DNA from 4 places in the Pseudoalteromonas sp. QJM3NY_22 genome. Region 4 is predicted to be linked to each of the others. Evidence: predicted binding sites of a transcription regulator. Region 4 holds the regulator's gene; each other region holds the start of a gene.
What was found. The regulator sigma-54, encoded in region 4, starts transcription at its own class of promoters, with help from an activator protein. The targets are predictions, from matches to a motif close to GTTGGCACGNNNNTNGNNT.
Positions count from the first base shown of each region.

Region 1: the regulator sigma-54 is predicted to act here: its motif matches at 2,069-2,087, upstream of AC0VZ4_RS01230 (TorF family putative porin).
Region 2: the regulator sigma-54 is predicted to act here: its motif matches at 5,543-5,561, upstream of fliE (flagellar hook-basal body complex protein FliE).
Region 3: the regulator sigma-54 is predicted to act here: its motif matches at 4,751-4,769, upstream of AC0VZ4_RS11520 (EF-hand domain-containing protein).

Region 1 is NZ_CM149655.1:246,263-253,961, reverse strand. It holds gene AC0VZ4_RS01240 (AsmA family protein) at 1-312, opposite strand, end outside; gene AC0VZ4_RS01235 (hypothetical protein) at 746-1,909, shown strand; gene AC0VZ4_RS01230 (TorF family putative porin) at 2,187-2,873, shown strand; gene AC0VZ4_RS01225 (Bor/Iss family lipoprotein) at 2,935-3,258, opposite strand; partial or broken gene AC0VZ4_RS01220 (Bor family protein) at 3,255-3,566, opposite strand; gene AC0VZ4_RS01215 (IS5 family transposase) at 3,716-4,477, shown strand; gene AC0VZ4_RS01210 (ABC transporter permease/M1 family aminopeptidase) at 4,708-7,699, opposite strand, start outside.
Region 2 is NZ_CM149655.1:3,274,242-3,281,940, reverse strand. It holds partial or broken gene AC0VZ4_RS15065 (IS66 family transposase) at 1-94, shown strand, start outside; gene AC0VZ4_RS15060 (sigma-54 dependent transcriptional regulator) at 336-1,772, shown strand; gene AC0VZ4_RS15055 (hypothetical protein) at 1,947-2,120, shown strand; gene AC0VZ4_RS15050 (DNA-3-methyladenine glycosylase I) at 2,172-2,768, opposite strand; gene AC0VZ4_RS15045 (sensor histidine kinase) at 2,899-4,011, shown strand; gene AC0VZ4_RS15040 (sigma-54-dependent transcriptional regulator) at 4,008-5,447, shown strand; gene fliE (flagellar hook-basal body complex protein FliE) at 5,603-5,935, shown strand; gene fliF (flagellar basal-body MS-ring/collar protein FliF) at 5,956-7,671, shown strand; gene fliG (flagellar motor switch protein FliG) at 7,664-7,699, shown strand, end outside.
Region 3 is NZ_CM149655.1:2,544,881-2,552,579, forward strand. It holds gene AC0VZ4_RS11500 (VolA/Pla-1 family phospholipase) at 1-1,542, opposite strand, end outside; gene AC0VZ4_RS11505 (YciK family oxidoreductase) at 1,749-2,495, shown strand; gene rluB (23S rRNA pseudouridine(2605) synthase RluB) at 2,581-3,450, opposite strand; gene scpB (SMC-Scp complex subunit ScpB) at 3,447-4,037, opposite strand; gene AC0VZ4_RS11520 (EF-hand domain-containing protein) at 4,189-4,710, opposite strand; gene AC0VZ4_RS11525 (hypothetical protein) at 4,934-5,365, opposite strand; gene xthA (exodeoxyribonuclease III) at 5,606-6,412, shown strand; gene AC0VZ4_RS11535 (energy-coupling factor ABC transporter permease) at 6,418-7,065, shown strand; gene AC0VZ4_RS11540 (putative RNA methyltransferase) at 7,062-7,699, shown strand, end outside.
Region 4 is NZ_CM149655.1:3,579,622-3,587,320, reverse strand. It holds gene AC0VZ4_RS16540 (protein disulfide oxidoreductase) at 1-310, opposite strand, end outside; gene mgtE (magnesium transporter) at 511-1,869, opposite strand; gene AC0VZ4_RS16530 (HPr family phosphocarrier protein) at 1,971-2,243, opposite strand; gene rapZ (RNase adapter RapZ) at 2,287-3,132, opposite strand; gene ptsN (PTS IIA-like nitrogen regulatory protein PtsN) at 3,152-3,604, opposite strand; gene hpf (ribosome hibernation promoting factor) at 3,609-3,896, opposite strand; gene AC0VZ4_RS16510 (RNA polymerase factor sigma-54) at 3,923-5,422, opposite strand; gene lptB (LPS export ABC transporter ATP-binding protein) at 5,492-6,217, opposite strand; gene lptA (lipopolysaccharide transport periplasmic protein LptA) at 6,214-6,756, opposite strand; gene lptC (LPS export ABC transporter periplasmic protein LptC) at 6,746-7,300, opposite strand; gene kdsC (3-deoxy-manno-octulosonate-8-phosphatase KdsC) at 7,297-7,699, opposite strand, start outside.

The DNA.
Region 1 (7,699 bases), 1.1 Mb from region 4:
ATCTAATTTAAACTCACCACCAAATAATGAAAACCAAGGTATATGTACAGCAAGCTGTTTCATACTCGCCATGTCGGCGCGCGAACCTGATCCCATATTTGCAAAATGCACGTCGTTAAGTTCTAACTTTAATGCAGGGAATACGCTAAGTGTTTTATCACCTTTAATAGTAAGAGTGCGCCCAGTTGTTTGCTCTACCTGGTGCGACACTTTATTAAAAATAGTATCAGTAGGAATTAAAAACGGTGCGGCAATAATTAGTGCTATACATAATAAAAGTATTACACCTACAATTTTAAGTAAGGTTTTCATGATCGCCCTTTCAAACGTGCAAATAATGTTCTTATCATAGCGAGTGTTAGCTTTAAAATCATTGCTGAAGTTGTAAAAATGCTATTTAGTTTAACTTATTTGGCATGATATGAATCCGTGCTGAAAATTTCAGCATAAAAAACATATAGTAGAGTACTAATGAAATGGTTAATGCTATAAAAAAGCATTAACTAAATAATTCAATTTAGTGTTATTGAAATTAAACATTGTAAATTTAATGACAATATCTCACAAAAACCTCAAATCAAAATAACTAATATTTACCTATAATTTAATCTTGATACATTGAAAAGTATAGATATTTATCCCCTGTCACTATTAAGCATTGAGGACAGCGCTGTTGTTATTGATGTAATTGCGCTAAAATAGACCAGCAAAAAAATATATATCTAATCCGGAGATTCTACAAGGCATGAAAAAACTGCTAATTTCACCGTCAAAAATGACGCTAGGCGAACAAGAAAATCAAATCTATCAGAACATTCTGAAGCAATCTTCAGAGTTAAGCCTTAACCTTATGGCCGTGAAAGTAGAAAACCACCCTGATGATTTTTTACCTTGGTGTTACGAACTATTAAATGCAAGTAGAGATCGTATGAACTACGATTTACTAGAGCCGCAACAATTACCTATACTTAAGAAGCTACACGATCAGCTTATTTCAGCTATCAGCTTTTTACAGGTTAAAACTTTACGTATTGCTCCGTGGCCTGTTGTAAGTGTATTTGTAGAACAACACAAAGACGCTATTGCTCTTGATGAACAGCTTCGCTTAGTAGACTACATTAAAAGCATTCGTGAACAATCTCTTAAAGATATGATTCCTGAAGATTTACTTGCGTTTAGCGGTAAGCATATGGCGTCACTTGATCCAAGCACATACAACTTTGATGTTGAATGGTTTGCCTCAACTAAGAGTGCAAAAAGCTTTCATCAAATGCTTAGCGATTTACCAGGTGATTTTGATGCAGCTCTAGCAAACATCCCACTTGAAGGTGATATAACTCAATATGAATACCAGCAATTTGTTGCTGCTTACTCAAAAGTGTTTACCGACAACAATGAAAAACCAACGCTAGCCCCTGCAACTCGCTTGCTAGCAATGCGCCGCCCTGATTTATTTACTCCGATTACAAATAATCGATTAGATGCATTATGTGGCGCTCTTGGAGTTCCAAAACTTAAAAATAGTGATTTTGAGCGTTACTGGCAAGATATCGTTAAAGGTATTCAAGCTATGTCGTGGTATAAAATGGCTAATGCAAGTAACGAACTAGAGGAACAGTTAGTTTCTATTAAAGCACTGATCCCATGTTTCTTTTATTATGCAGACACTAAAACACCTGACAGTTCAAACTACATCAAGTTACTTAGCAAGCCTAAGCGTAGTACAACAACGACAGGTAAAACTCAACGTAGAGGCAAAGAGTCTGCAGAAATTTTAGTAGACCGTGCTCTTGCTGCTGACGATATTCCTGAGCATATTCGCAGCAAACGAGACTCGATCATTAATGAAGTACAAAAAGGTCGAGGCGTTAACGAAACAATTAGTCTAATGCGTACTATTTTCGGCTAAATAAATCTAACCTAGCTGTACTTTAATGGTGCGGCTAGGTTAATTTATGCACCAGCAGCGTGCGAACACTTATTAAAATCACCTCAATAAAAAACACTACTCCTTTGTAAGTCATTATTTTTAAAATATAAAAATACATTTTAAAATAAATAAAACCAAGCTGGCACACACAGTGCACTATCTCCCCAGTTAAACAATAAAAATGCATCCAGTTAAAAGGTTAAAGCAATACATAATAAAACCTTGGCATGCAAAAATCATATAACGGGAAATGGACATGCTCAAACTAAAAAAAACAATTGCGATTAGCACCATCGCATTAATGGCTGCAACATCGGTAGTCTCAACATCGGTTCAAGCTGAAGTAACAGCAAATGCGGCAGCAACATCAAATTACTTATGGCGCGGCCAAGAGCAAACGGGTGGTGATGCGGCAATATCCGGTGGTATTGACTACGCTAATGAGTCTGGTTTTTATGCCGGCACTTGGGCTTCAAATGCATCTTGGGCTGACGAAATGACCTACGAGCTTGACTTATACGCAGGCTTTGGTGGCGACATTAACGAAAGTGTTAGTTACGATGTTGGTTATATTTATTACGCTTACCCAGACGCAGCTTCTGGAGCTGACGCAGATTTCTCTGAAATTTACGGTAGTATTAGTGTTGAAGGCTTCACATTTGGCGCTTCTGTACTTGCAACATCAGCTGCAAGTGGTGACGGTACAGACTTTGGCGACTCACTTTACCTAACTGCTGATTATGGCTTTGCTGTCGGTAGTAACGGTACTGAAATGGCACTACATTTAGGTCATTACTCTGGTGATTTTATTGGTGACGACAATATCTTAGATTACGGTATATCTATTTCAAAAGACGGTTTTACTTTTGGTTTGTCTGATACAGATATAGATGATTCAGATATTAAAGCCTACGTAGCTTACTCTGTAGACTTTAACTTATAAAAAAGAATGTGTTACTTGCTGCAACACGAAGGGCCTTTTGGCCCTTTTCTCGTTTATAATATTATTTGAATGGCATCTTAGTACAACTCACTTCAACTGTTTTAGGGTACCAAGCCGGAGTAATTTGATTAACAGCCACCTCTGCCAAACCATTAGTAAACGATTTATACGTATAGACACTTTGCCATTCACCTTGTGGGCAATGAGTACTTAAATCTAACGGCTTAGATCCTTCATATAATGCAAGAGCAAAATTATGATGCCATTGTGAACTATCTTGAGTTTTATTGCTCACGTTGTCTTGTACACCATTATCAAAGTAAATGTTCGTACATCCCGTTAATATAATCAGCATACAACTTGTTATAAGTAACTTAATACTCATAATGCCTCTCCTACTATTTCATCTTCGCACCATACTTTAATAGTGTGTGGTGCATATATACCAAGTGTAATTAAACTAAGTGCTCCATCACTAAACGTTTGTTGTGACTGCATTTGAGTTACTGATTTATCTACACATACTTTTTTCACATCAACGCGCTCTTCTCCAACCAATCCCCATAAAAAGAACGGTCAACTATCTTCATAACTCGCTTTGCTTGTTATTTTGGCTGCTTGCTGTGGCTGAATTGTCACCGCAGAGCAAGCAGTTAGACTTAGTACTAAAACGCTTATCATTAGCTGCTTCATTCTTATCCCTTGTTGTTTACTCTTAATGACAGCAGTGTACAAAAAAACTAAAGTTAAGTTAGGGCGTGTTGATCTTTGCGGTATAAAAAACAAACAGCATAAGGATAAGGTATAATTGAATTCGCTAAAAAACGTTACACCGAACCCTCATGCCAAGATTAATGTTAACAGACGCGACATGGAATGTCTTATCAAAAGTAATGCACTTAAGTGGTCGAATTTATAATAAGCCTGAGCATAGAAAAACGCTCGAAGGCATACTCTATAAGATGCGTACCGGTATTCCTTGGCGAGATTTACCGTCTTATTTCGGCTCGTGGAGTGCTATTTATAGACGATTTAATTTATGGTCCAAAAAAGATATTTTGAATGAATTATTTCGAGTGTTATCCCACTATGCTGATATGGATTGGATCTTTATTGATGGCAGTATTGTCAGGGCTCACCAGCATAGTTGCGGTGCAAGAACCGCTGACAATGAATCAATCGGTAAGAGTCGAGGTGGTAATTCGACTAAAATTCATCTTGCAGTAGATAGCGGAGGATTGCCTGTTTATTATGAATTATCCTGTGGAAATACGCATGATATCGTCCATGCAGAGTCACTTGTAGCCAATTGCCCAACGAGTAATGTTGTTGTCGCAGATAAAGGCTACGATAGTGAAAAACTAAGAGAGTTTATTCGTGACAATAGCGCTACACCCGTTATTCCACGCAAGGATAACAGTTTAGTGGGTAATGAAGATATTGACTGGTGCATGTACAAATATAGGCACTTAGTTGAGAATGCCTTTGGTCGGATCAAACAATATAGAGGGATAGCCACACGGTATGAAAAGCTTGAGCGGAATTATCATTCCATGCTCGCTTTAGCATTCACTATGATGTGGCTACCAATATGGGCTGATTAATATACATACTACAAAGATCAACAGCCCCTAGTAAGAAGGTGTGGGGAAAATGTAGTGGTTTATACAAAAATTTATACAATTTTCTACAAAGTTTAGGATGAGGGCTACTTACTAAATGAGTTTAGATATAGTAAAAATAACTTTACTGTTAGCTATCAATAACCTCTTTCAATAGCTATAAAAATGCCAGTCAGTAAAACAACTGGCATTTTTTATACTGCACTTAAAAGCTACAGTGCTTTAATATTATCGCCACTTTTCTTGTCAATTAACTTAATAAAAGGATCCACACCTGCAAATTTAGGTAATTCAGTTACCTTTAGTATAATGGTATTTACACCCGTTTTTATCTCGTGCTTTTGCATATAGATCACAGCACTTTCACTATGTATCTCATTCGGATCTGCGCTGAATAAAGCAACATCTATCATTTGCGCTAGCGGTACATCTTCTTCACTACCTTCGCCATCGGCATGTTTTTTCGCTGCAGCAATAGTCAATGTAATGATATGTTCCCCATCAGCAGATTCAGCCTCTTGCACATCAACATCACTGATTTTTAAATCATATAACGTAATGGCATTAAATTGATCTTCAATGAATGCTTGTTCTTGCTCACTCGCTCCTCGCTTTAGATAGGCAATAAAGTCTAACGTAGTTGGGTAAAACTCTTGCGCATATTGGTAATCTCGCAAAAACGCTCGCAAAGCGGCATTTACGCGCTGCTCACCTAACAAATCATGTATGGCCATCATTACCACGGCACCTTTGTTATAGTGGATATACTGCTGCCCTGCGGCGCGTGCAAGTGTACGTTCCTCATAAAGCTCTGTCGTGCGTCCTAATAAGTAACGATCAAGTTCATACTTTAAGAATTTACGAAGGTTGTTTTCACCATACTTTTCTTTCATCACCATGATAGCTGCATATTGCGATAGCATTTCAGATAAAATATTAGAGCCTTCGACATTCGCGCCAATCACTTGGTGCGCCCACCACTGGTGCGCCAATTCATGCGATGTTACATAGTAAGGAAAATTAATATTATCTGGGTCACGTGTATCTGTAATAAACCCCATATTTTCAGAATACGGTACTGTATTAGCAAAACTCTGCGCAAAACTACGATAGCGAGGAAACTCAATAATACGCATTTGCTTATGCTGATAAGGACCAAACTCTTTAGAGAAGTAATCTAAAGAATCTTTAGTCAACTGAATCATTACATCTACATTCCAAGCATGATCTTTATGATGGTACACTTCAATGTTTACGCCATGATGCTGCTCTTTTTTCACCTCAAGTTCCATTGAGAGTAAAGTGTAAAAGTGCAACATAGGTGCATCCATTTCGTATACAAACGTGGTTCGGCCATTTTTAGTACTTTGTGATTGCAAGTAACCTGGAACCATCGCAATTTGCGACTCATCAGTGGAAATTGTGGCAGCAAAACTTACATAGTTATCTGCAAACAAAGGTTGATTATGATACTGCGTTTCTTCAATTTTATTGCCGCGTTTTAACTCTGGCAAACCCCTTTGACGACGCTCACTTTTATCTTGTATTTGCTTACCAAAGGAATAACCAAAACTCGGGAACAGTGCCGTGTTGTCAATAAAAGTACCGTTATACACAAGTCGCTCATCGCTTCCTCTATCTTCAAACCCTTCGGTATAACGCTCTACGCTCATTGTAATTTCGCGGCTTTCGTTTGGTTGCATGGGTTTAGTAAAATCTAACCAAGCATGACGATACTGCTCATTTAACTCCCCAAGTTGCGCGCCATCCACCTCAACACTCCATTTATGAGTATTATCAGGCTTATTTACTAATATTCGCGTAATCGGTTGTTGCGATTTATTCTCTATCTGCATTATCACGGTAGCTGTAATACGACGTTCTTGAGGGTAGATATCAGCAGTAACAACAACATCTGTTGGAATAGGTAAAGCCGCATCTACAAACTGACCGAACTCACGCTCATACTGCTCTTGTAAGTCTTCATACTGTTCACTGGTTATAAATTGATTGAGAACCGTTGTGTTGTAGTAAATAAAACTTCCTACACCACCAAAAATAAGGGCACCACATACAATAATCGCTTTACCTGAATTGCCTAGCTGATAGCCTAACAACTGAACGCGTGCTTTTAAATTTTGCCCAGCTCCACGAGGCCAAAGCGCATAGCTAAGTGCAGCAATGATCATACTAAAACCTAGCCAGTATAAATTATACCAATGCACCGCAGTTAAAAAGTGGCCATAACCATTAATATCTGAATAAGGCGCCTCTGGTGTCCGACCTATTACAAACATATTATGCTCAAAACCATAGTTACTCATCACCAAAGTAGCGATAAAATACAGCACATATAATCCCATACCTACGTATTTATTTGGGCTAATTACTTGTAGTAAAAAAGCAAAACCACCTTGAAAGATAAGCCCGAGTACAAATAAATAACCGAGTCTAATTACATATTGTGCAATATCAAAGTTCGCCATGCCCATCATCATTTGATAAAACAATGTCACCACGGAGCCAAATGCGCATAACAATAATAAAACAGCACTCAGCGCTACATATTTAGAGCCCCAGAACACCCAATTCGCAACAGGGTACGCATCGATAATGTCGGCCATTCTGGATTCACGATCATGCCATACAAGTTCACCACAATAGTAAACAAGTACTATCATCATCAATATGCCAAAGCTACCTTGAATAAGCTCAACCATTCTAAATGTGACTGGCCAAACATCAGTTCCGTATGGACCCATTGAGCCTACCAACGCTGGAATTAATGTCGCTAAAGATAAAATAAGTAAAATACCAAACGAATAGCTTTTTATAACTTGTTTGACTTCAAAAACAGTACGCGTTAAAAATTGCGACCACGCATTATTTCCCGTCGCTTTTGCCGTTATATTAAACTTAAGTGCAGCTGCAAAATTAGTATTATTATTTTTACTCGCCTTGCCTTTCACTTTTTGCTTTTGAGCCAAATGATGAGATGTATTGAGTGCTGCAATTGCCAATGCTAGTAAGGCAACACCGACCCAAATTAACCTATTATGTAATAACTGATCAGTTAACGTAATTTCCATTACATTACGCTCTGCTATTGTCCAGTATTCCATCTGCATTCTCATTGCCGACATACCAAACATATCTAGGTAAGCTGAGATTTCACGATATTGGATATCAGAGAAAATATTAGAT
Region 2 (7,699 bases), 310 kb from region 4:
TTGCAGAAAACAGCATGTATCAGCAAGCCTAGCCCTTGAGTTACTCTTCAAAAATCAGTTACCTGATATATTTATTGAAAATGTGGCTGAATAGTTACGATTATATTTACTAAGAAAGTCAGCTTTGCTAAGGAATTAAATAATTATTAAAAAATGATTTTGACACAATTTTAAGAATTGGTACTTAATGATTAATTCTTAAGTATTGTTATTTTAACTATTCGTCTATTTTTTGGCGTTTATGTCAAAAAAATGCCGCTATCGCTTGCATCCATAGCGAACTGGCTTACAATTTAGGTAATTAAATAAATGAGTGAAAGTACGGCTCGCTAAATATGATCTTGATTTTAGATAATAATAACAATCGCGCAATAGGTTTAAATGCATCGCTTACTTTTATTGGTGAAGCTGTACAATTGTTAAATGAAACAAATTTTGAACAAGAGTGTGAAAAGTATCAACAAAAAGAATGCATGATCATTTTAGGTGCATTGCAGTCTCTTGATCACGAAGGTTTAATTAAGCGCTACCCAACCTTACCTTTTTTATTAATAGGCGAAACCCTTAAACCATTACTAAGCATTGCTAATGTGGTTGGTCTCATTTGCGAACCGTTTAGTCATGAAGTAACAACACAGTTGCTTCACGATTGTCAGCAATATCAGCGAATGTTACCAAATGGACATAAACATACCAAACCCCTTAAAACCTTTGACGGGCTAGTGGGTGAAACAGATGCAGTAAAAGATGTACGCTTTTTAATTGAGCAAGTGGCAAAAACGGACGCAAATGTTTTAATTTTAGGTGAGTCAGGAACCGGAAAAGAAGTCGTTGCTCGTAATGTACACCTGCTTTCTAAGCGTAACAATGGGCCATTTGTGCCTGTTAACTGTGGTGCTATTCCGGCGGAGCTATTAGAAAGTGAGTTATTTGGCCATGAAAAAGGGGCGTTTACAGGAGCAATATCCGCTCGTAAAGGACGGTTTGAACTTGCACAAGGTGGTACGCTGTTTTTAGATGAAATAGGTGATATGCCGTTGCAAATGCAGGTTAAGTTGCTGCGCGTATTACAAGAACGTAGTTACGAGCGAGTTGGCGGTACAAAGGCGATTCAAGCTGATGTACGTGTTATTGCTGCAACGCACCGAAATTTAGAAAATATGATTGAAGAAGGTAGTTTTCGTGAAGATTTGTACTATCGATTAAATGTATTTCCTATTGAAAACCCGTCATTAAGTGAGCGCGCAGATGATATTCCGCTGCTTTTAAAAGAACTGATGCGCCGTGTTAACGATCAAACAGGCTCTACCGCTAAGTTTACTGAGCGCGCAGTAGAGAGCTTAAAGGAGCATGCATGGCCTGGTAATATTCGTGAGCTAGCTAATTTAGTGGAGCGAATGGTTATTATGTTCCCTGAAAAGGTAGTCGATATTCCCGATTTACCTAATAAATACCGCTATATTGAAGTAGAAGCATATGAGCCTGAGTACCCAGAAGAGTTAATGGAAAAAGACGCGTTTAACGATATATTTAGCACAGGGTTCAGTGATTACGAAAACGAACCTGAAGCCGAGTTTAACCAAGTTGGAAGTGGGTTGTTGCCCGATGATGGTATTGAACTTAAAGATTACTTAGCTGAGCTTGAAATTAGCTTAATAAGGCAAGCGTTAGAGCGCTTTGATTACGTTGTGGCTCGCGCGGCAGAAATATTAGGTGTGCGCAGAACCACGCTAGTTGAAAAAATGAAAAAGTATAATCTTTCAAGAGATTAGCAGTACGTAAAGCATAAAATCGGGCTTTGCAGGTCACGTAAGCTTGGCGTCAACAAGATAAACACAAGCTTAAACCTTGGCGGTAGACGCCGAGCTTGCTCGCGTGAAAAGCGAAGCTTTTAATTATTTAAACACCCATCCCAAAAACTACGTTTTTGAACGCCTGCAAGCAGCGTGTCTACAAAACAACCTAAAATCAAAACCTTGGCGGTAGACGCCGAGCTTGCTCGCGTGAAAAGCGAAGCTTTTAATTATTTAAACACCCATCTCAAAAACTACGTTTTTGAACGCCTGCAAGCAGCGCGTCTACAAAACAACTTCAAATCAAAACCTTGGCATAGACGCTGAACTTGCTCGCGTGAAAAGCGTGAGCTTTTAATTACCTACCTATTTACCTGCTTACTTACCATTAAAAGCCTCAATAATTTTTTCTTTTCTAAAACAGTCATTACTGTGATCGTTAACCATACCGCAGGCTTGCATGTGTGCATAGACTGTTGTTGGGCCTAAAAACTTAAATCCTCGCTTTTTTAAGTCTTTAGCGAATGCAGTTGATTGTTCAGTTATAGCAGGGTAGTCCTCAATATTATTCAAGTGACTAACAAGCGGCTTATTGCCCACAAATTGCCATTGATAATTGCTAAAGCTACCAAACTCTTTTTGAATACCGATAAAACATTTTGCGTTATTAACAGTTGCTGCAATTTTTAAACGGTTACGAACAATCTCTTTATTTAACATTAGACGCTCAATGTCATCTGATGTAAATTCAGCTACTTTTTTTACATCAAAATTAGCAAATGCCTTTTTATAACCTTGGCGTTTTTTTAATATGGTGTACCAACTCAACCCCGCCTGTGCTGATTCAAGAGTTATAAATTCGAATAGTTTTTGGTCATCATAAAGTGGCACCCCCCATTCTTCATCATGGTAAGTAACGTAGTCAGGTTTAGTCGTGTCTAGCCATGGACAACGGCATTCTATTTGCTCACTCATTATTATTCCTTAGCGTGCGTCATTTTTATGTCGCTTGTTTTTCTTATGTAACTTAATGATAAATATATAAATAAACTTTGGTACAAATTGTGCATTTAACTCTGTATCTACATTAGTTTGAGATTTGATTATGGCCCTTGCAAGCGTGCTAAAACCACAGTTTATTTCTGCAAATAAGTATAACCCATGTTTACTTCAAGAGGAGTACATTGGTGAGCTAAGTGATCTTCGTAAGCAGGCAAGTTGGCTTTCGCACTTGGTTGATACAATGCCCACAGGTGTTGTTGTACTTGATGGTAAAGGCATGGTTGCTAAAGCGAACCAAATTGCGATTGATATGCTTGGTGAACCACTTGAAGGTGAAAAGTGGTTTTATGTTATTCAGCGGTCTTTCAAACCACATCAAGATGATGGACACGAAGTATCATTAAAAGACGGGCGTTTAATTAAGCTCGACATTACCGCTTTGGCTCCAGAACCCGGACAACTTATTTTAATGACGGACTTAACTGAGACGCGACGTTTACAAAAACGTGTTGCACATATGCAGCGATTAAGTGCGCTGGGTAAAATGGTGGCGTCTCTTGCGCATCAAGTACGCACGCCTCTATCTGCAGCAATGCTTTATGCTGCTAACTTAGGCTCAAAGCGCTTGCCAGAAGCATCTCGCGATAATTTCCAAACTAAATTGATGTCACGATTAAAAGATTTAGAAACGCAGGTTAATGACATGCTGTTATTTGCTAAAAGCGGTGAGCAGCAAGTCGTTGAACAAGTCTCTATGCAGCAATTATTAACAGAAGTGAAAACCGGTGCTGATGCCATGGTCGCACTTAATGAAAGCGAGCTGGATGTAAGTCTTCCTGAACCAGATATTGTAATAGTGGGGAATAAGACAGCGCTAGCCAGTGCTGTTCAAAACCTTATTCACAATAGCATTCAAGTGATTGGTTCTGGGGCTAAAGTACATTTGAGTGCCGCGACTGATTTACAAGATCACGACTTTGTGCGTATTAGTGTAAGCGATAATGGTCCCGGTATTGATTTAAGTCAGGCTGATAAAATGTTTGAACCCTTTTTTACTACAAAAAGCCAAGGCACTGGTCTAGGGCTTGCTGTTGTAAGTTCGGTGGTTAATGCGCACCAAGGACGTGTTGACGTTAGTAACAATGCTCATGGTGGAGCTTGTTTTAGTTTACTGTTGCCAATACGCGCGACATCTAAATTAGAGGAATCATTATGAGTAATATTATTTTAGTCGTAGAAGATGATGCGGGGCTCCGTGAAGCTTTAATTGATACGCTGGAGATGTCAGGTATTGAATGCGTTTCAGCTAATAGCGCAGAGCAAGCGATGTTATTGCTTAAAAAAGAGCAATTTTCATTAGTCGTAAGTGATGTGCAAATGGGAACCATGAGTGGTTTGGACTTACTGCGAAGTATTAAATTAAATTATCCCGACTTACCTGTATTGATGATGACGGCCTATGCCACGATTGATGATGCTGTTGAAGCTATGCGTTTAGGTGCTATTGATTATATGGCTAAACCATTTGCACCTGAAGTGCTGCTAAATATGGTGAGTCGCTATTTGCCTGAAAAAGCGAAAGAGACAGATGGCCCTATTGTTGCCGACCCTAGTAGCATTCAATTACTCGAACTTGCAAGTAAAGTTGCACGCTCTGATGCGAGTGTAATGGTGCTCGGGCCTAGTGGTTCAGGTAAAGAAGTGCTCGCGCGTTATATTCACGATAAATCGAGTCGATGCAATGAACCCTTTGTTGCTATAAATTGTGCTGCGATCCCTGAAAACATGCTTGAGGCCACTTTATTTGGTTACGAAAAGGGGGCGTTTACAGGTGCTATTCAAGCATGCCCTGGTAAATTTGAACAGGCGCAAGGCGGAACAATTTTACTAGATGAAATCACTGAAATGGATTTAGGATTACAGGCAAAGCTACTACGAGTGCTACAAGAGCGGGAAGTAGAGCGTTTAGGTGCTCGTAAGACAATCCAACTAGATGTTCGTGTGTTAGCAACGAGTAATCGTGACTTAAAAGAAGCGGTCGCTAAGAACCAATTTAGAGAGGACTTATATTACCGACTTAATGTTTTTCCATTAATGTGGCGACCTCTTTGCCAGCGCCCTGGTGATATAATTATACTCGCAAAGCATTTAATAGAACGCCATATAAATAAAAGTAAAGAGCCTATGGCCTACTTAGATAAAGCAGCCGAGCAAAAACTACTTGCTCATGCATGGCCTGGTAATGTTCGTGAACTGGATAACGTAATTCAGCGAGCACTGATACTACGAAGTGGTAATACAATAAATGAACATGCTATTTTTATCGAAAATTTAGTAGCAAGCGATTTTGCAATTACACCAACAGAAGTGTTGGAAACAGTAACGTCAAACGAAGCTATAAATAGCTTAAGCACTGCATATTACGATGAAAAAATGCCTATGGTTGGTGAGCCAAAGCAAGATTTACTTGCGGTTGACACGGGGAGCTATAAAGATGAACTTAAAGACAAAGAGCATAGTATTATTTTAGAAACATTAGCCCGCTGTCAAGGTAAGCGCAAAGATGTAGCAGAAACATTAGGTATTAGCCCTCGAACATTACGTTATAAGCTAGCGCAAATGCGCGATTTAGGTATTTCACTTCCTGCATAATCCCTCTAAACCCCAAATTTAATTAATTTAATTTGGGGTTGTCAAAACTCTGACTCACAAGTTAACTGTAACCAATTGTTTTTATTGTATTTTTAATTGGCATGGTTTGTGCTTTATTTTCTTTATAAGCTTAACTGCATTGTCAGAGAAAAATTATGAAAATTCAAAATAGCGCTGTCTTTCAAGAAATGCAATCAATGGCCCTTGAAGCTGGCCGTAATAATCAAATTAATAAATTGCCAACTCAAGTGCAGTCTACTTCTACTGCACAATTTGGCGATATGCTAAGTAATGCACTAAATACAGTGCATGAATTACAACAAGATACAGGCCAAAAAGTAAAAGCAGTTGAAATGGGTGACCGAAGTGTATCGCTTGCTGAGGCGATGATTGCTTCTCAGAAATCTTCGGTTGCATTTGAAGCTACAGTACAGGTTCGTAATAAACTTGTAGAAGCTTACAAAGAAATCATGAACATGCCTGTCTAACTAGGTAGTGGAGAATTATCGTGGCGCAATCTAACCAATCTACAGACCTTGCACTTGCTAGTGGTGATATCGACCAAAGTGATAGTGATGATCAACAAGAACAGAAATCAGGCTATTTAAGTGCTTTAAATGGTACAGATGTATTACGCCAAGTGACACTGGTTATAGCTCTGGCTATTTGTTTGGCTATTGCCATTTTTATCATTATTTGGGCACGTCAGCCAGATATGCGCCCATTGGGTAAAATGCAAACAGAAGAGTTAATTCAAACCCTCGATTTTTTAGATGCACAAAAGATAGAATATCAACTTGATGGTAATGTCGTATCGGTTGATGAAAGTGAATATCAAAATATAAAATTATTAATGACTCGCGAAGGGTTAGACCAAGGACCGACTTCGGGATCAGATATTATCATGCAAGATATGGGGTTTGGGGTCAGTCAGCGTCTTGAACGTGAACGCCTCAAACATGGTAGAGAGCAGCAATTAGCACGTACTATAGAAGAGCTTAATAATATTACTCGTGCGAAAGTATTGCTTGCGATACCAAAAGAGAACGTATTTGCGCGCAGAGAGAAAAAGCCATCTGCCACCGTTGTGTTAACACTTAAACGTGGACGCTCTCTTAATGGTGAAGAGATAGACTCTGTTGTTGATATGATTGCTTCAGCAGTACAAGGCTTAGAGCCAGCTAGGGTTACTGTTACAGATCAAAATGGTCGCTTATTAAATTCAGGTTCGCAAAGCTCATTAGCAGCACGTTCTCGTAAAGAATACGATTTAGAACGTAAACGAGAACAAGAATATTTAGAAAAAATAGACAGCATTTTAATACCTGTCGTAGGGCTTGCAAATTACACAGCCCAAGTTGATTTAAGTATGGACTTTAGTGCGATAGAAGAAACACAAAAACGCTACAATCCAGATTTACCTGCAGTGAGAAGTGAAACCACATTTGAAGAAAATAACATAGGCGGTTTAGCCGTTGGTATTCCAGGTGCGCTTACGAATCAACCACCACTAAACTCGAATATTCCAGAAGTAGCAGGACAAGGTGGTGCAGGAACAGGCACTTCGCCAACTCGTAATCACAAAGAATCTACGCGAAACTATGAGCTTGATACTACTATCTCGCATAAACGCCAGCAAACGGGGGTAATACGCAGAATAAGTGTATCGGTTGCAGTTGATTATATTCCAAAAGTGGATGAAAACGGCGAAACGACCATGACACCACGCTCAGTGGAGGCATTGTCAAATATTCGTCGTTTATTACAAGGCGGTGTAGGGTTTGATATGCAGCGTGGCGATGCACTTGAAGTGGTAACAGTGCCATTTGTGCGTGAAACGACAGGTTTAGACCTTGAAGTCCCAATGTGGGAGCAAGATTGGTTTGTAAAGTATGTGCGTCTTGGTTTAGGTGCCTTAGTAATTATTGTTCTTATTATGGCCGTAGTTAAGCCAATGCTAAAACGTCTAATTTACCCAGATAATACCTTGGAAGAGTATGATGAAGATGCATTGAGTTCAGGAGTTGATATTGGTGACAGTACACTTGATATGCTAAATAAAGACTTTGATTCTGCTTCAATTGGCTTCTCTAGCGATGGTACACTACAGTTACCAGACCTACATGGTGACGAGGACTTATTAAAAGCAATTCGTGCCCTTGTAGCTAACGAACCAGAACTATCATCACAAGTAGTGAAAGCGTGGTTAAGAGAAGATGACTGATCAAGAACAAAAACAACTGCCAACAGCA
Region 3 (7,699 bases), 1.0 Mb from region 4:
TTGACGTAGGCTATCTCGCGCAACAAGTAATGAACTCAAGTCCATATAACTAAGTACCGAACCTGTTGTTGCATTAAAGTCATCACTTCCATCACCATCAACATCGATACCGCGTTCACCATGTCTTGGGTGGTCAATTGCTACAGTTGCAAAACCTTGAATAGAAAGTTGGGCAGTTAACGCTAGCATACTTTCTTTTTGCGTAGTAATACCATGTTGCATAATTACAACAGGCCAGCCATTTTCTGGCATTTCAATAGCCGGTAATTGTAGTTGCGCACGAACACCGTTAATAATTGGTAAAATAGGTTTTGTTAGTTGTACTGGCACATTCGCCATGCTTTGTACTTTTGGAATGGTATTATATTTAGTTAAATGACGCGTGCTGTCTAAACCTAAATCTCGAAGCTGTCCACTACTCAATGCAAAACATAACCCGTCATTCTCACTAATAGGTTCTGCAGGAAAAGCATCACCGGCAACAGCTTTATAACCAAGTATTGCTACCGCGTTATCACACATACCTTCCCAATATGTATCGTTTAAATCACTTATCTCAGTGCCTGTTGGAGTCCCTAGGTACATAGGAAGCATAATGCTACCCTTTTGATATTGAACACCAGAAAAAGCAGGCGATACTTCAACACCTTGTGAAGCAAATACTTGTTGTACATTTACCATTGGTTGTTCTGGTACTTGCACAGCAGGTGTTGCCATACTTGGCTGTTGCAAGCTCACTGCTAACAACTGCTTGATAGTCCCCAGCACAGGTCCTGCTGATTGAATAGTCATCGCACCTGAGAAAATAATGTCGTCTTTCGTAATATTTCCAGAACTAACAACTACATTTTCGTAGCTATTAACTGCGCCCTGCAAACCAAGTTGGGCTGCTGTAATTAATGGCGCTTCTTGTTTAACTAACCCATAAGTTGAAGATGGCTCAATAGAGCGACCCAATGAGTCTTTAAGCCCTGTTGTTAATACATTAATGTATGAACTACCAGCTTTAAATGGTTTTAGAGGAACAATTGCAACAGCATTACCTGAAGCTTGAGTAACAAAGTCAACACCAAAGGTAAGTTCGCCCACTAATTTACAAGCAGTACCTGCAGCTACTACCGAACATTCTTCATCCGTTAAGCTTGCCCCCATTATTACTTCAAAAATTCTAACCGTACCAGGAGCCCCAGCAGACGCTTCATCTAAACTCACACTCGGTGGGAATGTTAAATCAATTTTATAAGGAACCTGCGAAGACCAACCGTCAAGTGCGCCTAGAGCCAATTGTGGGTTGGCATAAGCTGTGCGTGGAATAGACACGTTATCATCATCTAATTCACCAGGAATGTTTAATGTACCGTCTTGGGTACCACTCATTAACAAATCGTTTGGAACAGATATAACTCCATTAGCAGGGTCAAAACTTACTGTTGCCGTTGGAATAACTGGGGCTGTGTCGTTTTTAACATCTTTTAACGTTTCTCCACCGCCACAACCTGCTAAAGCAGCTGTAACCGAGAGTGAAAGTAGCATTTTTTTCATATTGTTGGCTCCGCACATATTTTATTTTTATAGTGTGTTTAATCAGTGTATTAAGTTAAAACAATGTAATCAGGTTATTAATGAGACATTAGACCAGTTAAACTTAACGTAAAGTTTCTATTTTCGCCACCTAATTTTGCAATAAATTCGATTACTTCACGTTTTGCTATGTTAAAATTAAAAAAATCATACAATTTGGTACTTTTATGCACACTTATCAAGCAGCTGAAAACGCACTCAAAGATAAAGTTATTTTAATAACAGGCGCCGGCGATGGCATTGGTAGAGTAGCAGCCATTACATATGCAAAGTATGGTGCTACGGTTATTTTATTAGGTAAAACAACTAATAAACTTGAATGTGTTTACGATGAAATTGTTAATGCAGGTTATCCTAAACCTGCAATTGTGCCTATGGATTTAAAAGGCGCAACGAAGCAAAACTACCGCGACCTTGCCGCAACGATTGAATATCAGTTTGGCCGCCTAGATGGGCTTCTTAATAATGCCGGTATTTTAGGCTCGCTTGGCCCACTTGAGCATTTTTGCTCATCTACGTTCGAAAACATAATGAAAGTAAACGTGACTGCACAAGCGATGATCACTAAAGCCTTGTTTCCGGTTCTTCGTAAATCTGATAATGCATCAATCGTATTCACATCATCAGGTGTTGGTCGCAAAGGCCGTGAATTTTGGGGACCTTATGCCATTTCGAAATTTGCAGTAGAAGGCATGATGCAAACATGGGCATGTGAAGTAGGTAAAACAAACATTCGTGTAAACTGTATTAACCCAGGTGCTACGCGCACTTCAATGCGAGCGGCTGCATATCCAGGTGAAGATAGAGACGCGCTTGCTACACCAGAGGATTTAATGCCTACCTATTTATATCTAATGAGTGACGATTCTAGTGAAGTGAATGGCGAATCGTTAGATGCTCAGGTAAAAAAATAACCCAGCCTAAGTCCTGTGTTATTTAAAAGCACATTAAAAAAGCCGCAATTAGCGGCTTTTTTGTGTTAAATAAATAACTAATTGACTATTTACGTTTAGTCGGCTTAACACGTTGATTGTGTTTTTTAACTGCTTTACGGATTTGGTTGATTTTAGCGCGTTTATCTTTGCGCTTTTCTGGCATAACAGAAAGCTTAGTCTGCGTCTCCCGACCTAATTTAACAGTTTTACGTAAATAGTTTACCGTTTCTAGATCATACTCCATCCAACCACCTTGCGGTACGCGCTTATCTAGCTCCAATTTACCGTAACGAATACGAATAAGACGAGATACTTCCGCATCTTGAGATTGCCATAAACGGCGGACTTCGCGGTTACGCCCTTCATTTAACGTTACGTTAAACCATCGGTTAACACCTTCGCCACCCATTGGGGTTACAGTCGTGAATTTGGCTGGGCCATCTTCAAGCTCAACACCACGTAGTAGGTTTTTAACCGTTTCGTTGGTTACTTCACCAAATACACGTGCAGAGTATTCACGTTCTACTTCATAACTTGGGTGCATTAAACGGTTTGCTAGCTCACCATCATTAGTAAACAGCATCAAACCTGATGTATTAACGTCTAAGCGGCCTACTGCAATCCAACGATCGCCATCAATACGAGGAAGTCGGTCAAATACAGTACGACGCCCTTCTGGATCTTTACGTGTACTTAGCTCACCTTCTGGTTTGTTATACATAATTACACGACAAATTCTATCTGCTTTTTCTTCAATTTTCACAGTGTGTCCGTCAACACGAATTAAGTCTGTTTCCTCAACACGGTCGCCTAACTTTGCCACTTTACCGTTTACACTAACGCGGTTTGCATCAATGTATTTTTCCATTTCACGGCGCGAGCCTACGCCTGCACGGGCTAGGACTTTTTGTAACTTTTCACCTTGTATACTCATTCGGATGGTTCTCTCACAGAAGGATCACTTAATAACTGGTTAATTTTACTTTGCTGCTCTGTTGGCAGTGCTGGTAAATTATCTAAACCTGTTAACGAAAAATAATCTAAAAATTGTTTTGTAGTTGCATATAAAGCCGGTTTACCCGGAACCTCTTTATGCCCTACCACTTTAACCCACTCTCTTTCGAGTAAGGTTTTTATAATATTCGAACCCGTAGTAACTCCCCTTACTTGCTCAATTTCGCCACGTGTAATGGGCTGCCTGTATGCAATAAGCGATAATGTTTCCAGTAAAGCACGTGAATACTTAGGCGCACGTTCTTGCCACAAATTATTTAACCAAGGGCTTAAACTACTACATGCCTGAAAGCGATAACCACTGCCAACTTCGACTAGACGAATACCACGAGTTTGAAAATGTTCTTGTATAGTGTCTATTGCGTCGTTTATTCGCGCCATAGAAATAGCTAAATCTATTAATACTACGTCTTTAAGGTGGCGCTTACTAACAGGCTTATCTGCAACAAAAATAGCTGCTTCAATGATCTCAACTAGTTGTTCATCACTAATTCGCCGACCCGCCATACACACTCTTAACAAATAAAAATACACAGCCATCTATTATGACAGAACAACACCAAAGTAGGAAAATATATCTACTAAATAACTAGATTTTAAACACAAAAAAGCCAGTGATTATCACTGGCTTCTAATTTACTCTTTAAAACAACAAATATTAGCTGCGTTTAATTGCTTCTAGTGCGTCATCTTCGGCTACAGCATTACCGTATTTTTTAATGTAACCCTTAAACTCACTTCTGCTGATGCGCTTATCTTGGTTTTCATCCATATAACCAAAATGATTTGAAATATCATCATCGTTGCCTTCAGCAATCGAAATATAACCGTTGCTATCATTATCTAAACTTGAAAAACTACTCTCAATTTTATCAAACTTAGCTATTTCAGCTTTAAACGCTGATTCACTTACGTCACTATCAGTCGCCACTTTACCTGCATTTAGCTGCATGTAGGCGTTAAATTCTTTACGGCTAATTTCATTATCCATATTGGTATCAATTTTCGAAAAATGCTCCCAGATGCTATCATCATCCGCTTCGACTTTTGAAATGTAGCCATCGCTGTCGTTGTCCAGGCTTGCAAAATCACTGTCTATTTTCTCAAGGCCTTGATTTGAAGAACAAGCCGCGAGGCTCAAAGATGCTAAAATTGTTGTTGCTAATGTTAACTTTTTCATAAGACGTGTCCTTGTAATTAAATAAATGTCACTTTAGCTAATACAATTCGGATGCCAATGTTAATTAACTAATTAAAATCAAATAGTTACAAATAAAAAGAGCATTTAACAAACAATTTCAATAAGTTATATCTGAAAACTTTGCAAAGTGCTTTGTAATTTTTGCAAAAAAAAGCCCAGTATATATAAATATACTGGGCATGCTTTTCAAATTTTTGTGTTATTAAATAGCCGCATTTTGATAACGTTTTACAAAATCAGTTACTTTTTGACCATTACACTTTAGAGAGTTTAAATTACCGATTTTTTGACGAACTGGCGCTAAACCTTGTTTCAAAGCAGTCATACACAGTTGTGTTTCTTGTTGAGTGTCTTTAGCAAACACTTCAACTTTAGTTTTAATCACTTCAGTAGTTGTTCCTTTTTTAGCAATATCACGAATATCTTCGCCATTACACAAAATACTTTGTGAAAAGCGTGATAAAAACACACCATGCTGGGCTGCTTCTTTACGAGCGGCAGAAAAGCCTTCATTGGCACTTAATACACACAATTTAGATTCTATTTTATTATCTTTACTAAAATACGAATTACTTTGTGCCGAGACCGTAGTTGATGCTAAAAGTGCTGCAGCTAAAATTAGTTGTGTTTTCATGTGAGATCCTATTTGAACGAGCTTATTGAGTGATTTCGCGCATTATATAACCTACTTTTTAGATATCAATTGAATTTTTTATTTATTTAACAAATTAATATAGCATTAACAATGTTTAAACTTTAAACACCATTTGGTCAACAATTATGCAGCGATTTTATCCATTTCAGTCATGTTATGTACGCGTAAATACTGATACAATTTAGTGCATTAAATAGAACCAATTTTAAGGTAAATTCAATGAAAGTAATTTCTTTCAATATCAATGGTCTGCGTGCTCGTCTTCATCAATTACAAGCAATTATCGATAAACATCAACCAGACGTGATTGGACTGCAAGAGATTAAGGTTCATGATGAGGCGTTCCCACTAGAAGATGTGCAAAAAATGGGGTACCACGTTTATTACCATGGTCAAAAGGCACATTATGGTGTGGCTATGTTATGCAAGAAAGAGCCTAAATCGGTCTTAAAAGGATTTGCTACCGATACAGAGGAATCGCAAAAACGCATGATAAGCGTTACTGTAGAGCAAGAAAACGGTCGTGATTTAACCGTAATGAATGGTTATTTCCCGCAAGGCGATAATATCAATCACGAAACTAAATTCCCTTATAAACGCCAGTTCTATATTGACTTGATGACTCACCTTGAAACAAACCATACACCCGATCAAGATATAATTGTTATGGGCGATATCAACATATCACCTACCGATTTAGATATTGGTATTGGTGAAGTAAATGCTAAACGTTGGTTAAAAACGGGTAAATGTTCTTTCCAACCGGTAGAGCGTGAATGGCTTGCAACATTACTTAATTGGGGCTTTAAAGACACCTTTAGAGAAAAAAACCCAGAAACAGACGATCAATACTCATGGTTTGACTATCGCTCTAAGGGGTTTGTAGATAACCGAGGACTTCGAATAGATGTAGTACTTGCAACTAATGAGCTTGCAGCACGCTGTATAGATACTGGTATTGATTACGAACTGCGCGGCATTGAAAAACCCTCAGATCATGCCCCTATATGGTCAACATTTAAGTAATTACTATGCTCAGCATAACAATACAAGGGCTACTTTGGGCCCTTGTAATTATTATTGCCCTACTAAGCTTTGATAAAAAAACATATAAAACATTGCTTAATACGCCAGCCCGTCAAACTGGCGTGCTTGCATGTGCGTTAGTGTTTGCAGTGCTTTGGCGAATAAAAGCAGGAATTTTAACTGGCCTCGATTTACACATATTAGGCGTTACAGCTGCAACATTAATTTTAGGCTGGCGATTGACTATTTTAACTAGCCTACTTGCCACAGCCCTACTGACTGCATTTGGTCAAATTGAACTTGAACTGTTACCAGTTCAACTGCTTATTGGTGCGTTTATTCCTATTTTACTAAGCTACCTTGGCTTTATAATTAGTTACCAGTATTTACCTCGTCATTTTTTTGTTTATATATTTGTTTGTGCGTTCATAACTGCAGGGGTTATAGCCTGTATAAAAATAAGCCTAGGTGCTTTATTTTACTTAGCTATAGGGCAATACAATTGGCAAGAACTCGCAGATAACTACGTTTATTTAAGTGCCATAATTTGGTTTCCTGAAGCAATGCTCAACGGTATGGCTATAACAGTTATGATCACCTATCGCCCGCATTGGGTAAAAACTTTTTACGATAAGGACTACCTAGACTCATGAGTCTACAATATCAATGCCCACTGTGTAACCACGCACTTTTGAAAACTGATTCAACACTTCGTTGTGCTAACAACCATAGCTTTGATGTTGCTAAAGAGGGCTATGTTAATTTACTGCCTGTGCAACAAAAAAACTCAAAACAACCAGGCGATTCGCTTGAAATGGTACAAGCTAGGCGTGCATTTTTAGAGCGTGGCTATTATGGCTTTTTGCAACAAAACCTTAGCGACATAATCAGTAATATAAGTGCAAATACTATTATTGATTTGGGATGCGGTGAAGGGTTTTATACTCAAGCAATAGCAAGTAAAACAAACGCAGTTGTGTACGGCGTTGACATTTCAAAATCTGCGGTTAAATATGCAGCAAAGCGCTACCCTAATTGCAACTTTAGTGTGGCATCAATTAGCCAAGCGCCTTTTGAAAGCCAATTTGCTGATGTACTTGTTAGCGTATTTGCACCTTTGTTTGAGCAAGAGCTTGAGCGCCTTGCAAATCAAAGTGCAACGTTAGTGGTTGCAAGCCCAGGTCCTTGTCATTTAAAAGAGTTAAAGTCGTATATATATTCAAAAGTAAACGAACATACTGAAATATCTTCGCCAAAAGGGTTTCAAAAATCAGAGCAAGCTCTTTT
Region 4 (7,699 bases):
AAGATGGCGTGACTTGCCCTTGCCAATCGGTAAATATCTCACTGTGTTGATCGTTGACGGTCGTAAAACTGTAGCCATGATCATTTAGATAGTTATGTAGTTCTTGATCAGAACCTGATTTTATTGCGATGCTCACGACAGGATAATCATTCTCGTTTGCGAGTTCGTTTATGGCAGGGGAGGTAATACTACAAATAGAGCACCAAGTTCCCCAAAAATACACAAGGGTTGGTTTATCTTGGCTCATTGCTGCTAGATCAATGTTTTGCCCTTTATAATCTGTTAATTGTAATTGAGGATTTGCTGGCATGACAGGTTGCCGCCACCAATTGACGGCGGTATAAATGACGAAAAATATAGAGCCATATACCAATACACTTTTTAATATGGATACGCTTTTTTGTTTTAGCGTTTTTTTGGGTGTCACTTTTTTATTCTTGATATTCGTTGTCATAATTGCTGCTTTACCCTAAGTATTTTTTACTTTAGTTATTTGCAAAAAATTCTAATTTATACCAGCAACCAGGTAGCAGTTCCTAAAAAGGCGAATATACCAACAATATCTGTCACTGTGGTTAGCACCACACTCCCTGCAAGTGCGGGGTCTATATTCATTCTTTTAAGTATTATTGGAATACTTGCGCCAGCCACACCAGCCACGACTAAGTTCATAAACATAGCGAAGGCAAGTACACCACCAAGCATAAAGTCCCATTGCCATAGGGCAATAACACCTGCAATTAATAATGACCACAAAATACCGTTTAACGCACCAATGGCAAGTTCTTTCATCATTAAAAAGCGTTGGTTTGTTTGGTTTATATGGCCTACCGCAATACCGCGTATAACAAGCGTTAACGATTGACTTCCTGCAACGCCACCCATAGAAGGGACAATACCGTTTAGTACCGCCAAAATAGGTAAAACATCTAGTGTTCCTTCAAAAAAGCTAGCAACAAAGGCCGCTGCAAGTGCGGTTAGTAAATTGACACCTAACCAAACTGAGCGCTTTTTAGAGCTTTTGAGTACTGGCGCAAAGGTATCTTCTTCATCATCTAGACCGGCTAAGCCTAGTAAACTATGCTCTGCATCTTCTCGAATTACGTCAACAATATCATCGATAGTGACACGACCAAGTAATTGATCGTTATCATCCACAACAGGTGCTGATATCCAATTATGGCGCTCAAATAGTTGCGCGACTTCACTTTCATCCATTGAAATTGGGATTGATTCACAATCTTCATCCATTAAATCACGAACAATTTTTTCAGGTGGGTTCGTTAATAACGTACTCAGTGATAGAGCGCCTATAAAACAGTTGTGTTTATCAACAACATATAGATCATCTGTACCTTCTGGTAGCTCCCCACGTAGCCTAATATATCTAAGTACAACATCGAGCGTTACATCAGGGCGAATGGTTACCGTATCTGTGTTCATTAGCGCGCCAGCTGAACGCTCTTGATATGAAAGTGCTTGTGTTGCACGTTCACGGTCTTGAATATCCATCGCGCTGACAACGTCTTTATAAACGGTGTCTGGTAAACTACGGAGTACTTCACCTAAGTCATCGTGGCCCATGTCTTCAGTTGCGGCTGCAATGTGCTCAGGTTCCATTTGGGCAATAATGCCTAAACGAACATCTTCGGAAAGCTCTTCAAGAACATCACCTTGTACATCAGGGTCAACCAATTGCCAAAGTAGTCGGCGAATTTTATGCGGCGATGACTCTAATAATAATGCGGTATCACAAGGAGCTGTTTTTGCTAACATCCGCCTAACTTGAACAAATTGACCACTGTTAAGCGACTTTGTCACTTGTTTTAATTGTTGTAGTGGATAGTCTTGTTCAAAAGCTTCAGGCATTGGCGTCCTTATTGATTTTTATATAACTATGGATAGGGAGGTTTATTAATGGGGTAATTAACCACATTTAGTTTATCTTAGTTTCGGTTTTTAGCTAAGTGCTATTCTTCTTCATTAAAGCGTTGTGCTATCAATTGACCAACGGCATGTAAAGCTTGTTCGGCATCAGGGCCCTCACACACTACTTTCACCTCTTTTCCTTGACTGCTTTCCAGTAGCATTAAAGCCAATACACTGTCCCCAGGCGCTTCTTTATCATCTTGATATATCATGATTGAGGCATCAAATTTAATAGCAAGTTGCGCTAATACTGTAGCGGCTCTTGCATGAAGTCCTAATTTATTTTTTATTAAAAAAGTGTCTTCTAAACGCATAAGTTACTCTACCTAAGCTGAACAGATGATTATTTTGAATGAGTTATTTTTCTTGTTCTCTATGGCGGATTTTTACATTTGGATGTGTCATCGAAAAACTTTCACCAATCGTTTGTGCTAAATATACTGAGCGATGTTGCCCACCAGTACAACCTATAGCAATAGTTAAGTAGCTACGGTTATTTCGCTCTAAATGTGGCAACCATGTTTGTACAAAAGTTTGAATTTGCCAAGTGAACTTTTGGACAATGCTGTGGCTGGCTAAGTAATCCTTTACGGGTTGGTCTAAGCCATTTAAAGGTTTTAATTCTGGCTCCCAATGTGGGTTCGGTAAAAAGCGTGCATCAAAGACATAATCAGCTTCCTTAGGAATGCCGTGTTTAAAGCCAAATGACTCAAAAGTAACAATGAGTTGTTTATCTTTTTTACCCAGAATTTTTTCACGAATTGATTCAGCAAGTTGATGAACACTTAAATCACTCGTGTCGATCATATAGTCAGCGCGAGTAGTGAGAACATCGAGTAGTTCTTTTTCTTTTTTTATTGCTAAATCAAGAGGTAATGAGTCAACTGATAACGGGTGTAGACGGCGAGTCTCAGAAAAACGTTTAATTAATGTTTGATCCTCACTGTCTAGATAAAACAGAGTCGGTTTAGCAAAGCCAGGTAAGTATTCAAGGATATCGTTAAATTCATCTTGCTCTTTTGGTAAATTACGGACATCAATACTAACTGCAATTTTGTCGTAGTTATCAGATACACTTCTCACTAAAGAAGGTAGCAGATTAATTGGAATATTATCTACGCAATAATAACCTAAATCTTCAACTACGCGTAAAGCAACCGATTTTCCAGAACCGGAACGGCCACTTATGATAATTAATTCCATTTATCACCCATTATGTTAATTACGATTGTTCTACAATAACTTGATACAGCTCAGTATCTGATTTTGCGCTGCGTAACTGTTTACAAAAATCTTTATTATTTAGTTTATCAGCTATCGTTGCGAGCGTCTTTAAGTGCTGCTGGTTATCGCCATCAGGTACGATGAGAGCAACAAATATATCAACAGGGCGATTATCTATAGCATCAAAATTAATAGGTGTTTCGCTTACTAATACGAGTGCTAAGGGCTCTTCTGCGCCGCTCATTCGCCCATGAGGGATTGCAATGCCTCTTCCTATACCAGTGCTTCCCAGTTTTTCTCTATTCATTAAGGCGCTGAGAATATCTTGTTGAGAAAGATATGGGAGCTTGTCATGAGCAAGTTGACTGATGAACTCTAAAATTCTTTTTTTACTATTAAAAAGGACCGCAGCTCTGCTGCAGTCCTGGCATATAAGTGAACTTAATTTCATAATATTAGTGTCGAGCAAGCTTCTCTTTGTGTTTAATAACTTGGCGATCGAGCTTGTCAATCAGCGAGTCAATGGCGGCGTACATATCTTGATGTTCAGTAGAGGCAAATAACTCAGCTCCACTTACATGAATCGTTGCCTCAGCTTTTTGGTTTAATTTTTCTATATCAAGAATGACATGAACATTATTAATATGATCTGAGTGTCTTTCTAGCTTCGCAAATTTGGTATTTACATAATCTCTTAATGAATCAGTTACTTCTACGTGACGACCAGTTAAGTTTAGTTGCATAAGCATTACCCTCTTTGTTTAGCGTCTTAAATCAAACTTTTTCGCTGATTTGACGGTGGAATAGCTAGAGATTCGCGATACTTTGCGATTGTACGTCTCGCTACTTTTATTCCTTGCTCAGCTAATATATCTGCAATTTTACTATCACTCAATGGTTTTGCTGAGTTTTCTGCTGCGATTAATTTTTTAATGAGAGCGCGTATTGCTGTTGATGAGCATTCGCCTCCATTTTCAGTACTTACATGGCTTGAGAAAAAATATTTAAGCTCAAAAATACCGCGAGGTGTATGCATATATTTTTGAGTTGTTACGCGTGAAATAGTTGATTCGTGCATTTCGACCATTTCTGCTACATCATTTAAAACCATTGGTTTCATGGCTTCTGGGCCATGCTCAAAAAAACCTTGTTGTTGCTTAACAATACAATTAGTTACTTTTAATAGTGTATCGTTTCTACTTTCTAAACTTTTAATAAACCATTTAGCTTCTTGTAGATGCGAGCGAATAAACTGGCTATCACCACTTGATTTAACGGTGCGTGACATTGCTGCATATTGGCTGTTGACTCTGATTTTAGGCATGCTATCTGGGTTTAGTTCAACAACCCAGCGACCTTTTATTTTTTTCACCGATACATCAGGAATTACATACTCAGATTCTTCTCTAACTATAGTATCCGCCGGTTTTGGGCTAAGAGTATGTATTAAAGTCATTATTTCTTTAAGCTCTTCTTCTTTGAGCTTTGTTTTTTTCATTAATGTACGATAGTCGCGAGCAGCTAATAGATCAATGTGCTCGGTTAAAATCATTTTTGTTTCATTAATATAGGGTGTTTCTTTATCGTATTGGTTCAGCTGAATACATAAGCATTCTTGTAAACTACGTGCTGCAATACCAACAGGGTCAAACAATTGAATTCGTTTTAAAACAGCTTCTATTTCGTCAAGTTCAACTTCGTTGTCTTCTTCGTTCTCTTGATTAAAACTTTCTAAAATTTCTTCGCAGCTTAGCGTTAAAATACCCGAATCATCGACGGCTTCAACAATCGCAATCGCAATCGCTTCATCGGTAGGACTAAAGGGAGTCAGTTGTAGTTGCCACATTAGGTATTCGTGGAGCGTTTCAGTCGAGGAGCCTTGGTATATAGATTCATCTTCAGGCATTGGTCCTGATGATGATGCTGGGGCTGCGCTCATATATTCATCCCAACTAACATCCATAGCCATTTCATCACTTAGCGTATCTTTAGCAAGTGCTTCACCACTGTCTTGCTCATATTCGCTCGGAACATCATCAGCATTTGCGCTAACAGTTACATCGTCGTTATCTGCTTTTTGCTCGTTTTTACCAGCAGAATCTTCGGCGTAATCTTGCTCTTCAACCTCTAATAGGGGGTTGCTGTCGAGTGCTTCTTGTATTTCTTGCTGGAGATCCAATGTACTGAGTTGCAACAGGCGAATTGCTTGTTGCAGCTGTGGAGTCATTGTAAGTTGCTGGCCCATGCGCAGCTGTAATGATTGCCTCATGTATCTCTAACAATCCTTTTATGTTGTTATAATTAATACTAGCAGATGCTTAAAGACATGGCGTAAATGTTACAGCCTAAATTGCTCGCCTAAATAAACATCACGTACTGTTTTATCGTTTAATACGTGTTCTGGAGTGCCTGATGCAATTAACTCACCATGAGAAACTATGTAGGCTTTTTCGCAAACATCAAGAGTTTCTCTTACATTATGGTCGGTAATTAACACACCAATACCACGATTTTTAAGGTGTTCTATTATTTTCTTTATATCTAACACTGAAATAGGGTCAACACCAGCAAAAGGCTCATCAAGCAATATAAATTTAGGAGCAGCGGCTAGTGCTCGCGCTATTTCAACTCGGCGACGCTCGCCTCCTGATAATGCCATACCTTGGCTATCACGAATGTGCTGAATACTAAATTCATCTAATAAATTGTTAAGTGTGTCTTCTCTTGCTTGCTTATTTAGCTCTTTACGTGTTTCTAAAATAGCCATTAAGTTTTGATAAACAGTAAGCTTTCTAAAAATTGATGATTCTTGGGGTAAGTAACCAATGCCTAATCTAGCACGACTATGCATAGGTAAAAGAGTAATATCGTTATCGTCGATAGAAATCTTGCCTTTATCACTAGGTACAAGGCCTACAATCATATAAAACGTTGTGGTTTTACCTGCACCATTAGGGCCAAGTAACCCGACTATGCTGCCAGCCTTTACTTCCAGACCTACATTTTTTACAACTTCACGGCCTTTATAACTTTTAGCTAATAGTTCTGCTTTTAATGTACTCATGGCTGACCTTTATCGTTTTTTTCTTTTTTAGTCTCAATAGGTACTAAAATAGTATGCACACGATCGGTTGAGTTTTCGTCTTTTTCAGCGCTAATTAATTGCTGTTGCATATCGTAAGTAATACTCTTGGCATTTATTTTTTGACCCGCTTGCGATACTTGTGCATCGCCAATAAGGGTTAAAAATCGTTTAGCTACATCATAACGAACTTCGTTTGCGCTGGCGCTCATTATAGTGCCATCAGTTTGTTTTTCTTCGAAATATGCAGGGCTACCAGTTGCAATTAGTAGCTGTTTATTATCGCCTAATTCATCACGTTTATGTACTTCTAAACGGTCGGCTGTAATACGACGGTTGCCGTGAATAATCTCAACATTTTTTTCAAAAATTCCGACGTTTTCTTTTAATTGGCCTTCTTGTTTGTCGGCACTTATTGATATTTGATTCGCTGCAAGTTGAATCGCTTGTTCAGCAGCGCTAAGGTTGAAAGCTAGTATAAGTGTCGGAATAATAAGTATTTTTGAAATTTTATTGGTCATAATATATAGTTCGCGTATGGTTAATAAGTTTTATCACTTCAGTTTTTAAATCGGCTTCAAGGCCTTTACCGGTGATCTTTAAATTGGGTCCCGTAACAATAACGGGTTGCTCTGAACGCATCGTGAGTAGTTTTATATCTACTTGAATATTATCCGCATTAATCTTGTCTATCATTGCATTATCAGTAAGATTCTTGGCAACCACGTTACCTTCTAAGATTAATTGTTTTCCTTCATATAACGTTGCTTCGTCTGCATTTATTCGCCATGTTTGTTTTTCGTTATATAAGGTGAAAATGGGTTTTTCAAAAAAGGTAAAGCCTAACTGTTGATATAATTCCATTTTAGCAGCTGTAACTTTATGATTAATTTTACCATTTTCATCATAGGCCGTTTGTTTTAGCTCAATAGCAATATAATCAGGCTTAGCGATAACTTCAGCTTCAACCTGAGCTGTCATATTTGTTTGTGCAAAATAAGGGTACCAAAGCCAAACCATACAGCTGATGAATAAAACGCTTAAAATTATGCGCGCTGTATTCATGAACTAGTACCTTTGCTAGTAAGTGGTTTGTCGTTCTCTAGCATAAGTAAGTCGGTTAGTTCTCTCACTGCGCCAAAACCACCCAGCATCTGTGTCGTGTAATGTGATAAACGCTTGATTAGTGGGTGAGCATCGTTAACTGCAACGGCAAACCCGACTAATTCCATTACTGGCATATCGGGGCCATCATCACCAATATAGGCAATTTGATCATCACTTAGGTGAAGCTTGTTTTTTAGCTCTTCGTAAGCAATAAGCTTGTTTTCTTGACCTTGATAAATATGTTGTACTGTTAAACTGGTCATACGTTGTTGCACTATCTGCGAATGGCGACCAGTAATAACAGCCACTTCAAAGCCACTGTTTATAAGCGTTTTAATGCCAAAACCATCTTTTGTA